One region of the Polaromonas sp. SP1 genome, then DNA from elsewhere that is predicted to be linked to it. Evidence: predicted binding sites of a transcription regulator. Region 1 holds the regulator's gene; the other holds the start of a gene.

Evidence for each region. Region 1 encodes HrcA, which represses chaperone genes, less so after heat shock. Its sites were predicted from a motif close to TTAGCACTCNNNNNNNNNGAGTGCTAA; they were not measured.
Region 2: the regulator HrcA is predicted to act here: its motif matches at 4,048-4,074, upstream of DT070_RS10125 (co-chaperone GroES).

The regions. Positions count from the first base shown of each region.
Region 1 covers NZ_CP031013.1:433,560-440,017, forward strand. The annotation lists gene DT070_RS02065 (ImmA/IrrE family metallo-endopeptidase) at 1-71, shown strand, start outside; tRNA gene DT070_RS02070 (tRNA-Ile) at 497-573, opposite strand; gene hrcA (heat-inducible transcriptional repressor HrcA) at 598-1,617, opposite strand; gene DT070_RS02080 (NAD kinase) at 1,667-2,542, shown strand; gene recN (DNA repair protein RecN) at 2,562-4,205, shown strand; gene rapZ (RNase adapter RapZ) at 4,205-5,071, shown strand; gene mutY (A/G-specific adenine glycosylase) at 5,112-6,194, opposite strand; gene DT070_RS02100 (dynamin family protein) at 6,245-6,458, opposite strand, start outside.
Region 2 covers NZ_CP031013.1:2,137,002-2,143,459, reverse strand. The annotation lists gene DT070_RS10145 (CHASE3 domain-containing protein) at 1-69, shown strand, start outside; gene DT070_RS10140 (hypothetical protein) at 93-311, opposite strand; gene DT070_RS21310 (hypothetical protein) at 372-593, opposite strand; gene DT070_RS10135 (response regulator) at 731-2,230, opposite strand; gene DT070_RS10130 (ATPase domain-containing protein) at 2,231-3,733, opposite strand; gene DT070_RS10125 (co-chaperone GroES) at 4,167-4,457, shown strand; gene groL (chaperonin GroEL) at 4,550-6,202, shown strand; gene DT070_RS10115 (DUF805 domain-containing protein) at 6,302-6,458, opposite strand, start outside.

The sequences.
Region 1 (6,458 bases):
AGTACGGCGTAAGCATCCAGATGCTGAATTATCGGATGGCCCGAACAGGGGTAACACGTCAATTTACTTGAGGCGTTTGCACCGTGTTTACAGGATTGCTGACTTCCGTCGAAATCTGACCCCGTATGGAGTGAGCCCCTCGGGCTGGCTTTTTTGTTGGTATTCTAAGAACTATTTTCCGTTACTCAGCAGGGCAATTTCCCCCAATCGGGCTCCTGGCCGAACCGCCCATGCGCAGGATCTTCCTAAGAGGTTACCTGTGAACGCTCATGTATTGCAAAAAAAAACATGGAATCGCCTGCAAGGCATAGATACGTAGCTTTAGCAACAAGGCGGCCTTGCTGGTGGGGCTGGGATTGCTCCTAGCCCTGATGTCTAAAGGCTAAAACTGGCCTTCAGCCCCTTCAGAACCCCAGAACCCCAGTTTTTCAGGGTCCCAGACGCAGAAACGCCCCAGAACCCGAACCGGACGCTGAGGCGCACATGAAAATATAAATGGTAGGGCGTGAGTGACTTGAACACTCGACCAAAGGATTATGAGTCCTCTGCTCTAACCAACTGAGCTAACGCCCCACTCAAGAGGGCAATTGTAAGGGGCTACTTGCTGTGGCTGAGGGCCGTGCTGACCAGCTTGGAGGTGATGTCGACAATCTGGATCATTTTTTCGTAGGGCATGCGCATGGGGCCGATCACGCCCAGCGTACCCACGACCTGCCCATCGACCTCGTAGGGCGCCGTTACCACCGACAGCTCCTGGTAGGGGATCACCTGGCTCTCACCGCCGATGTAGATGCGCACGCCTTCCGCGCGGCTGGACACATCGAGCAGGCGCATCAACTGCGCCTTTTGCTCGAACAGATCGAACAGCTTGCGCAAATTGCCCATATCGCCCGAAAAATCGCTGACCGCCAGCAAGTTGCGTTCGCCGGAGATGACGACTTCATCGCGCGACTCGATGGCTTCGGAGCTGACCTGGACGGCGGCCTGCATCAGCGTGGCGATTTCGCCCCTGAGCGCTTCCACTTCGTTCTTGAGGCGCTCACGCACTTCCTCAATGGCCATGCCGGCGTAGTGCGAGTTGAGGAAATTGGCGGCCTCCACCAGTTGCGACTGGGTGTAGTCGGCCTCGGTAAAGATGACGCGGTTCTGCACGTCGCCGTCGGGCGAGACGATGATGACAAGAAAGCGTTTTTCAGACAGACGTAAAAATTCGATGTGGCGGAACACCGACGTACGCCGCGGCGCCATGACCACGCCGACGAACTGCGAGAGGTTGGACAACATGTGCGCCGCATTGCTCAACACTTTTTGCGGCTGGTCCGGCGCCAGCCGGGGTGCGCCGATCTGCCCCGCCACAGGGAAAGGGTCGCGCTGCGTGGTCAGCATGGTGTCGACAAAAAGGCGGTAGCCGCGCGCCGTGGGAATGCGCCCGGCCGATGTGTGCGGGCTGACGATCAGGCCGAGCTCCTCCAGGTCGCTCATCACGTTGCGGATGGTGGCGGGTGACAACTCAAGGCCGGAGGCTTTCGAAAGCGTACGCGAACCCACCGGCTGGCCGTCGGCGATATAGCGCTCAACAAGCGCTTTCAGCAGCAATCGGGCACGATCATCAAGCATGCAGTCATTCTACGAAGCTTCGGTCACCATGTTGTGATGTAATTTGCCGATGAAGTCGCAATTTCGCCATGTCGCACTGATCGGCAAGTACCACGCACAAGGCTCCCGGTCGGCACTGGAGGACATCGCGAACTTCCTGGGCACCCAGGGCTGTGATGTGGCGATAGAACAGGACACTGCCAGCAACACCGGCCTGACGCAGTTTCCGACACTTGATGCGGCAGGCATCGGCGCGCACTGCGACCTGGCGCTGGTGGTCGGCGGCGACGGCACCATGCTGGGCATAGGCCGGCGGCTGGCCGAGTTCGGCATTCCGCTGGTGGGCATCAACCAGGGCAGGCTCGGCTTCATCACCGACATCGCCTTCGAGGACTACCAGAATACGCTGATCCCCATGCTGCGCGGCGAGTACGAGGAAGACCGCCGCTGGATGATGCAGGCCAAAGTGGTTCGCGACGGGCGTTGCGTCTTCAGCGCCACCGCCATGAACGACGTCGTCGTCAACCGCGGCGCGACCGCCGGCATGGTGGAGCTTCGTGTCGAGGTGGACGGCCGTTTTGTGGCCAACCAGCGGGCGGACGGCCTGATCATCGCCTCGCCGACCGGCTCCACGGCTTACGCGCTTTCTGCAGGCGGCCCCTTGTTGCACCCGTCCATCGCCGGTTGGGTGCTGGCCCCCATTGCCCCGCATACATTGTCAAATCGACCCATAGTCCTTTCAGACTCTGGAGAGATTGCTATCGAAATAGTAGCAGGGCGGGATGCCAGCGCCAACTTTGACATGCAGTCGCTGGCCAGCTTGCTGCACGGCGACCGCATCACCGTGCGGCGTTCGGAGCATCAAATGCGCTTCCTGCACCCCAAGGGCTGGAGCTACTTCGACACCCTGCGCAAAAAACTTCACTGGAATGAAGGCGTGGCCTGAGCGGCCCGTATCCCACGTTATGAGCCTTAAAAGCATCTCGCTTCGCGATTTCGTCATCGTCCATGAACTCGAACTGGATTTGTCCAGCGGGTTCACGGTGCTCACGGGTGAAACCGGCGCCGGTAAATCCATCCTGATTGACGCCCTTCAGCTGGCGCTGGGCGCGCGTGCCGACGCCGGCGTGGTGCGCGAGGGCGCCGCGCGCTGTGAGATCAGCGCGGAATTCGACAGCCCCGCAAGGCTCGCCTCGTGGCTGGAGCAAGCCGGCTTTGACAGCGGCGACACCTTGCTGCTGCGCAGGACGATTGATGCGCAAGGCAAGAGCCGCGCCTGGATCAACGGCAGCGCAGCGACGGCAGGCCAGCTCAAGGAGATCGCCGACCAGCTGGTGGACATTCACGGCCAGCACGCCTGGCAAAGCCTGACGCGGCCGGACGCGGTGCGCGGCTTGCTGGACTCCTATGCTGACATTTCCACCGGTGAGCTGTCACGCCGCTGGCAGCAGTGGCGGCTTGCCCAAAAGACATTAAGCGACGCGCGCGACGCCCAGGACAGCCTCCAGCGCGAGCGTGAGCGCCTGGCCTGGCAGATCGGCGAGCTGGACAAGCTGGCGCCGGCGGCCGATGAGTGGGACGAGCTCAATGCCCAGCACGGGCGGCTGTCGAATGCCCAGGCCCTGCGTGACGCGGTTCAAACGGCCGTCGATGCCTTGCAGGAAGCCGACGACAACAGCGCCGCGCTGCTCGGGCGGGCCATCACATCGCTCCAGGGCCAGGCGCACATCGAGCCTGAATTCAAGGGTATTGTTGAAGTCCTGAACAGCGCGCTGGCCCAGGTGGAAGACGCGGTTCATTCGCTCAACGGCTACGCCAGGCATGCCGAGCTGGAGCCCCAGCGGCTGGCGGAGCTGGACGAGCGCCTTTCACTGTGGGTGAGCCTGGCCAGGCGCTACAAGCGCACGCCGGCGGAGTTGCCCGAACTGCTGTCCTCCTGGCAGGCCGAGTTGCAAAAACTCGACGAAGCCGCCGACCTGGCGCAACTGGAAAAGAACGAGAGCCAGGCCAAATCGGCTTACCTCGACGAAGCAGGCCAGATCTCCAAAACGCGCGGCAAGGCCGCACCCAGGCTTGCCAAAGCCATCACCCTGGCCATGCAGGGCCTGGGCATGCAGGGCGGGAAATTCGACGTCGCACTCAACAAGCTCGAGCAGCCGGCCCAACATGGGCTGGAGCAGGCGGAGTTTTTGGTGGCAGGCCATAGCGGCAGCACGCCGCGGCCTGTCGGCAAGGTGGCCTCCGGCGGCGAGTTGTCCCGGATCGCCCTGGCGATTGCCGTCACCACCAGCCAGTTGGGACAGGCGCAGACACTGATATTTGACGAGGTCGATTCAGGCGTGGGCGGGGCCGTTGCAGAAACGGTGGGCCGCCTGATGAAGCAGCTCGGCAAAGACCGCCAGGTCATGGCGGTGACGCATTTGCCCCAGGTCGCGGCCTGCGCAGACCAGCACCTCGTGGTCGCCAAACGGGCGGAAAACGGCGCCACGCTCAGCACGGTCGATCACGTCAATGGCGAGCAGCGCGTGGCTGAAGTCGCGCGCATGCTGGGCGGCGAGCGGCTCTCAGGCACCACGCTGGCCCATGCCAAGGAAATGCTGGGAGAGTGATGGCAGCCCTGGAAATGGTTCTTATCACCGGCATGTCGGGCTCCGGCAAATCGGTGGCCCTGCACGCGCTGGAGGATGCGGGCTATTACTGCGTCGACAACCTGCCGCCCGAGCTGCTCACCCCCTTCGTCGCGCTGGAGCAGCAGCACGGCGCCGCCAAGGTCGCGATTGCCATGGATGTGCGAAGTGCGACTTCGTTGCCATTGGTGCCGCAGCAGCTGCGGCAACTGCGCGAATCCGGCGTAGCGGTGCAGTCGCTCTTCCTTGATGCCAACACCGAGACGCTGGTACGCCGTTTTTCAGAGACGCGCCGTTTGCATCCCCTGTCCCGCATCGACGCCTCCGACCAGCACCGTGCGCTGGTGGACGCCATCGAGCTGGAGCGCGAACTCCTGGGCGAAATGCGCGAGCAGGCGCACGTGCTGGACACCAGCATGATCCGGTCGTCGCAACTGCAGGGCTACGTCAAGTCACTCATCTCCGCGCCCAACACCCAGTTAACGCTGGTATTCGAATCCTTCGCCTTCAAGCGGGGCGTGCCGCTCGATGCGGACTACGTCTTTGATGTGCGGATGCTGCCCAACCCGCACTACGAGTCGGGCTTGCGCCACCTGACGGGACTCGACCAGCCTGTGGCGAACTACCTCAAGGCGCACTCCGAGGTGGCCGACATGTTCGGGCATATCGAGCAGTTCCTCAATCACTGGCTGCAGGCATTGGTGCGGGATCACCGCAGTTACGTGACTGTCGCCATCGGCTGCACGGGCGGCCAGCATCGTTCGGTCTACCTGGTCGAACAACTCGCAGCGGCTTTCAGCCCCCAGTGGCGCACGCTGAAGCGGCACCGCGAGCTGGACGCCGGCTAAAACACGCAATCCGCCACGGCAGCTTGCCGTGGCGCATCACTTAGGCATCCTGCTCCAGCAGCTTGCGTACGGGCGCGGGCAATCCCAAAGCAGGCCAGGCATCACGGCCGAACCACGCACCCGGCCGCTCCTGCGACACCATGGCTTTCGGCAATGCCTGGCGGGCGCCAAAGCCCGCGATCCAGGGTGACAGGTGCAAGTCCTTGTGCGTGAGCACATGAACAAACTGCGGCAGAGGGTCAAGCCGTGATTGCAGCGAGGGCGGCAGCACCGCTCTCAATTCATCGTCACTGTCAAATACAGGCAGGCAATACAAGCCGCCCCATACACCCTTGCCGGGGCGCCTTTCCAGCCAGACCGAGCCATCGGGCCGCTGCGCCCACAGCAGGCTCAAGCCTTGTGCGCTGCGTTTGAGCTTGCGGGTCTTGACGGGGTATTTGCCGGGATCGCCTTCGGCATACCCCTTGCACAACGCCTGGACCGGGCACAGCAGGCACTGAGGCTGGCGCCTGGCGCAAATCGTTGCACCGAGGTCCATCAGCCCCTGCGTGTAACGCGGCATGTTTTGCGGCAGGTCATGGTCGGGCAGGAGTTCTGTAGCGCGGCTCCACAGCGCCTTTTCATTGGCGCTTTGCGCCAGGTCCGCAGAAAAACCCAGCACCCGTGTGAGTACCCGCTTGACGTTGCCGTCCAGGATGGCGACACGCTCTGCGAAGCAGAAGGACGCGATGGCTGCCGCCGTTGACCGGCCTATGCCGGGCAAGGTTTGCAGTTGCTCCGCTGTGGGCGGAAACCGCCCGCCGTGCAAGACCATGACGTCTTTTGCGCAGCGGTGCAGGTTGCGCGCGCGGCTGTAGTAACCCAGCCCGCTCCATAAGCCCAGGACTTCGTCTTCACTGGCCGCAGCCAGTTCAGCGACTGTCGGGAAGCGCGCCAGAAACCGGGCGTAGTAGTCAAGGACTGTCGCAACCTGGGTCTGCTGCAGCATGATTTCAGACAGCCAGACACGGTAGGGGTCGCGCGTGTTCTGCCAGGGCAGGCTGTTGCGGCCGTGCGTGCTTTGCCAGCGGACGATTTCGCCGGAAAACCCGGCCAAGGCATCGCGGCCTGCCTGCTTCACCATTGGCTCACCGCCCCGTCAAGGTTCAGCAGGATGACAGGCTCCGTCAACGCTCAGGCGGCTTCAGGAATAGCCGCGGTTTCCGGTGCGGCAGGGGCGCCCGGTGTTTTCGCAGCCGATGACGTGCCGCTGATCAGGTGCGAAGTCAGCTCGGTGAGCTTGGTGTCCAGCTCGTTGAGGATTTTTTCCTGGTCGTCGATTTCGGCGATCCGTTCATCCAGCCCCGAAGCTGCCTGCTGTATGCGCTCGATGGCTTCCAGTCTGCGG
Region 2 (6,458 bases), 1.7 Mb from region 1:
GACGGCGGCACCACCATCATGGCGACGCTGCCCTTGGCCGTCCTGCGCAAGGCAATTTCGCACGCTTGAAGCTAGCCGCCGTCGCGGCCGGGTCAACCGCGGGTGTAAGGGGTTTTTTCGACGTGCGGGGTATTGCCCAATTCTTCTGAAGGGGCGTTGTCGGGTTTGGGCTGCGCAATGGTTTTGTTCGTGCCCTCTTTGCCGTATTCCTCGGCAGAGGCCGGGTCCGGCCTTGCGGCGGGGGTTTCGGCCGGCTTTTTCTTTCGGTTGTTTGCGTCGCTCCCGGGATCAACAGGGTGTCTGGAACTCATCGTGTGTCCTTGCTGGTCTTGCTGGTCTTGCTGGTTCTAGGGTGCAGACGGCGCTGGACGTCAGGTGACAAAGCTGCTGGTGTCCGGGGCAGCCAATGCGGACGCAGGCGCCGGGCGCACGGCCGCCATCGAACCCCATGCGGGACGCGGCTCAGTGGCGCTCTTGCCCGCCACAATAAATGGCCAGGCGCTGCGGGACTTTGCCGTTTCTGCAGCAGGTTCACGGGCAGGCCGGGCAGGTCGGGCGTGCGGCTCGTGCATGGGAAAGATGTCGAGGAACATGGTGGCGCCGGTATGGCTTTGAGTAGCTGGGTTTTGACTTTAGGGGTGCGCCCATCCGCCCGCCGTCAGCGGGATAGGAAATGTGTGTAGGACAAGCCTGAATCAGGCCGCCATGCGCAGGATTGCACTTTCCATCGTCAGGCCACCAGGCAAGACATCAGGCTCTCGTAATCCACCGGCTTGACCAGGTGGTGGTTAAACCCTGCCTGGGCGGCCAGGGTTTTGTCGGTCGACTGCCCCCAGCCCGTCAGCGCGACGAGCACCATTTTGTCGCTGTGGGGCTGCTGCCGCATCAGGCGGGCCGCGTCATAGCCGTTCATGCCGGGCATGCCGATGTCCATGACAACCACGTCCGGCGTGCCGGCCTGGGCGGCGGCCACGGCGGCGACACCGTCATACGCGGTGGTCACGGCAAACCCGTCCATTCCCAACAAGGCCGCCAGGGTGTTGGCAGCGTCCACGTTGTCGTCGACGATCAGGATTTTTTTGGCGTTGCCTTGCAAGGCGGGGGCGGCCACGGGCACGGGCAATTCCAATGCAGGCGGCACTGCCTGCAGCACCACCGGCAGCGTCAGCACAAACTCGCTTCCGCGGCCCAGGCCTTCGCTGGTGGCGTGGATGGTGCCGCCGTGCATCCCGGCAAACTGCCTGGCCAGGCTGAGGCCGATGCCCAGGCCGGTCGGCGCCTCGCCCGGCACGGGCGTCTGCACAAACAGGTCAAAAATCTTCGCCAGCGAGGCCGGCTCCAGGCCGATGCCGTTGTCGGTGACGCGGAACGTCACGACAGGGCCCTCCACTTCCGCGCGCAACACAATGTGCCCGCCCGGGGGGGTGAACTTGGCCGCGTTGACCAGCAGGTTGGCCACGCTTTGCACCAGGCGCGCGTGATCGGCGTCGAGCAGATAGGGCGTGTCCGGCTCCTGCACCTCCAGCCGGTGCTGCTTGCTCTCCATGGCAGAGCCGGAGATCTCCACCGCATGGTTGACCACCGACTGCAGCGTGATCTCCCCTTTTTTCAGCGTGACCTTGCCGCTGGTGATACGCGCCACATCCAGCAGGTCATCGACCAGGCGCGTCAGGTGGCTGACCTGGCGGTCCACCACGTTGCGCACCTGCGTGATCTGGCCCGACTCCGGGTAAAGGTGCTTGAGGATGCCCATGGACGTGCGGATGGGCGCCAGCGGGTTGCGCAGTTCATGGGCCAGCGTGGCGAGGAATTCATCCTTGCGCTTGTCGGCATCGCGAACCTGGTATTGCCGCTCACGCGCCCGTACGGCCGAGCGTGTGGCGGTAATGAGCGCAATGGTGCGCACCGGCCGCTCCACCAGCGTCACATTGCCCAGGTGCTCCACAGCACGCTGCACATCCAGCGAATCGGCGCCGCTGCGCGTCAGCAGCAGGATGGGGATGTCCGACCAGGTCGGTTGGGTGGCGACGTATTCGGCCAGGGGCCGCATGCCGCTGCCGCTGACGACCTCTTCCACCAGCAGCACGGCGCCCGCGCCCAGCGGCAGTTGCTGCATGAGTTCGTCGCTGTTGGCGCACACGATGCTGTGGATGCCGACCGACTGCAGCACTTTGGCGGTCAGCGCCCCATCCCGCCCCGTGGGCGCACAAATGACGATTCGCCGCTCCACCTATTTCACTCCGCGGGAGGCATTGAGTTCGGGATCACTGCCGACATAGACAGGCACTCCCGTCAGGATGCCGCGGAAGCCGCGCAGCGGGGCGCCGACGTGAATGCCGTTGCGGGACATGGAAAACTCGCGGATGGTGCGCTCGTGCAGGCTGCCGCGCTTTTTGAACACCGACACGGCCTGCTTGACCTCGCCGTCGTGCTCGAAGTAACGCAGCATGAGCACGTTGTCGGCCAGGTAACTGGCATCCACCGTGGTGGACATCTGGCCGCCCAGCATGCCCTGCTGCACGCCGATCAGTATGGTCACCACACCGCGCTGGCCCAGGTAGGTCAGCAATTCGTGCAAATGGGTGGTCAGGAAACGCTCGTCCGGCATGGCGTTGAGGTAGCCGTTGATGCTGTCGATGACGACGACTTTGCAGCCGCGGTCGGCCGCCTGGCACACCACGGAGGTGAACTCGCCTGGAGACAGCTCGGCCGGGTCGATCTGCTGGATGCTCAGCGTGCCGCGTTCGTAAGGCTCTCGGATTTTCATGCCCAGGCCGTCGGCTCGGTTCAGCAGGTTGTTGGCGGCTTCTTCGAACAGGAACATGGCGCTGGACTGCCCGCGCGCTGCGGCGGCCGTGACGAACTGGGCCGCCAGCGAGGACTTGCCGGTGCCGGGCGGCCCGGCGATGAGCGTGCTGGTGCCTTCTTCCAGGCCGCCGCCCAGCAGCGCGTCAAGCTCCGTGAGGCCGCTTTTGAGCTGATCGCGTTTTTCCATGACCCGTGACTCGGCTGCCACCAGGCGCGGGTACACCGAGAGGCCGCCGTACTGGATGTCGTAGTCATGCATGCCGCCGCGAAAGGCGATGCCGCGGTACTTCACCACGCGCACGCGCCGGCGTTCGGCGCCGTAGTCCTTCACGGACTGGTCCAGCGTGATCACGCCGTGGGCGATGGAGCGCACCTGAAGGTCAATGCCGGCGGCCGTGCGGTCGTCCAGCAGCATGACGGTGCAGGAACGGCTGGCGAAGAACTGCTTGAGCGCCAGCACCTGGCGGCGGTAGCGCAGCGGCGTGTCGGCCAGCAATTGCAGCTCCGAGAGCGAGTCGATCACCACGCGGGTCGGTTTTCGCTCTTCAATCACCGACAGGATCATTTGTGTGGTGGTGCCCATTTCCACCTCTGAGGGGTGGAACATGGTGTATTCCGCTTCGGGCGTCAGCAGGTTTTCCGACGGAAGGACCTCATGAATGTGGATGCCTTCCATATCCCAGCCGTGGGATTCGGCGACCCCGGCCAGCTCCGTCGCCGTTTCGGCCAGTGTGATGTAGACGACGGACTCGCCTAGTCGGGCGCCCTCGACCAGGAATTGAAGGCCGGTGGTGGTCTTTCCGGTGCCTGGCTCACCTTCGATGAGGTAGATGCGGTCTTTTATGAGGCCGCCGCCCAGGATGTTGTCCAGGCCTGAAATGCCGGTGGAAAGGAAAACAGGTTCGGTTGAGGTCTTTAATGTCATGGTTACAGGGATGCGGGTTGTGAGCCAACATGGCCGGGAAAGAACAATCCGCAACACCCGTTTAAGAACAAAGCGGCTTGTAACACCTGAATAAATAGTAGCCAGCACACCCCAAAAACCCTGGTTTGAGTCGCCTAAGCTATGCGTAGGACAAGGCCCTGTCCAAAAGTACAAAACCCTCCGATCGAACGGTTTTGACAGGTTTTGATGCCCGCCAACGTCGGGTGCGCCCCAACCCTCCAGACCACCGGGAACCGTTAAAACAGCGACTTTCAGTCAAGCCGCCTTGAAAACAGGCCTGATTGCCTCTATGATTAGCACTCGATGGTATTGAGTGCTAACAACGCACCCCACCACCAAAGTTAACAGGCACCCACTTCTGTATGGGTGCTTTTTGATTCCCAAAACCATTGTTCTCAAACAAGGAGCTCTCATGAAACTTCGTCCTTTGCACGACCGCGTGATCGTCAAACGCGTGGAAAACGAAACCAAAACCGCTTCCGGCATCGTCATCCCTGACAGCGCCGCTGAAAAGCCTGACCAAGGCGAAGTGCTGGCCGTTGGCCCAGGCAAGAAGAACGACAAGGGCGAAGTCAGCCCCGTGGGCGTGAAAGTCGGCGACCGCGTGCTGTTCGGCAAATACAGCGGCCAGACCGTCAAGGTCGACGGCGACGAACTGCTCGTCATGAAAGAAGAAGACCTGTTTGCAGTGGTCGAGAAGTAATTCCCGTACCGCTATTAATTTGATAGCTGCTAGCGCATATCCCTATTGAGCTGGCAGGCGATTTCATCCATAAACTTTAAGGAATCTGCATCATGGCAGCAAAAGACGTAATTTTCGGCGGCGAAGCCCGCGCACGCATGGTCGAGGGTGTGAACATCCTGGCCAACGCCGTCAAGGTAACCCTGGGCCCCAAAGGCCGTAACGTGGTTCTGGAGCGCTCGTTCGGCGCCCCCACGGTGACCAAGGACGGTGTGTCCGTCGCCAAGGAAATCGAACTGAAGGACAAGCTGCAGAACATGGGCGCGCAGATGGTCAAGGAAGTCGCTTCCAAGACCTCCGACAACGCCGGTGACGGCACCACCACCGCCACCGTTCTGGCTCAAGCCATCGTCCGCGAAGGCATGAAGTACGTGGCCGCCGGCATGAACCCGATGGACCTCAAGCGCGGTATCGACAAGGCCGTGCTGGCCCTGACCGAAGAGCTGAAGAAGGCTTCCAAGCCCACCACGACCTCCAAAGAAATCGCCCAGGTCGGCTCCATCTCCGCCAACTCCGACGAATCCATCGGCAAGATCATTGCTGACGCCATGGACAAGGTCGGTAAAGAAGGCGTGATCACCGTGGAAGACGGCAAGTCCCTGCAAAACGAGCTCGACGTCGTCGAAGGCATGCAGTTCGACCGCGGCTACCTCTCCCCTTACTTCATCAACAACCCTGAAAAGCAGTCCGCACTGCTGGACAACCCCTTTGTTCTGCTCTACGACAAGAAGATCAGCAACATCCGTGACCTGCTGCCTACCCTGGAGCAAGTCGCCAAGGCCGGCCGTCCGCTGCTGATCATTGCCGAAGAAGTCGAGGGCGAAGCCCTGGCAACGCTGGTCGTGAACACCCTGCGCGGCATCCTGAAGGTTGTGGCCGTGAAGGCACCTGGCTTCGGCGACCGCCGCAAGGCCATGCTGGAAGACATCGCCACCCTGACCGGCGGCAAGGTCATCGCTGAAGAAGTCGGCATGTCGCTCGAAAAAGTGACGCTGGCTGACCTCGGCCAGGCCAAGCGCATCGAAGTGGGCAAGGAAAACACCATCATCATCGACGGCTCCGGCGCCGCTGCCGACATCGAAGCACGCGTCAAGCAAGTGCGCGTCCAGATCGAAGAAGCGACCAGCGACTACGACCGTGAAAAACTGCAAGAGCGCGTGGCCAAGCTGGCCGGCGGTGTTGCCGTGATCAAGGTCGGCGCTGCCACCGAAGTCGAAATGAAGGAAAAGAAGGCCCGCGTGGAAGACGCACTGCACGCCACCCGCGCTGCCGTGGAAGAAGGCATTGTGGCCGGCGGCGGCGTGGCCCTGCTGCGCGCCAAGCAAGCGGCTGGCAAGATCGCCGGTGACAATCCTGACCAGGACGCCGGCATCAAGCTGGTGCTGCGCGCCATCGAAGCCCCCCTGCGCGAAATCGTTTACAACGCAGGCGGCGAAGCCTCTGTGGTGGTGAACGCGGTTCTGGCCGGCAAGGGCAACTACGGCTTCAATGCCGCCAACGACACCTACGGCGACATGATCGAAATGGGTATCCTGGATCCTACGAAGGTCACCCGCACCGCACTGCAGAACGCAGCCTCCGTCGCATCCCTGATGCTGACGACCGAAGCCATGATTGCTGAAGCCCCCAAGGAAGAAGCAGCCGGCGGCGGCGGCATGCCAGGCGGCATGGGTGGTATGGGCGGCATGGGCGACATGGGCATGTAATCAGGCCTTTGGCGCGGCCCGGAACTCCGGGCTCCCAACAAAAAAACCCGCAGGGCGCAAGCCCTGCGGGTTTTTTCATGGGCGCCAGAAACCTGAAGCTCAGGCAGCGGCAGGCTCCTTGTCGTACTGGTTGCTGCCTTCGGCCGAGGGCTGCACAAACCAGTAGATCAGCACCAGAATGCCGATCACGGTCAGGGAGATCAGTTGCCACCAGCCGCTTTTGCCGATGTCGTGCAGGCGGCGGGAGCCTACAGCC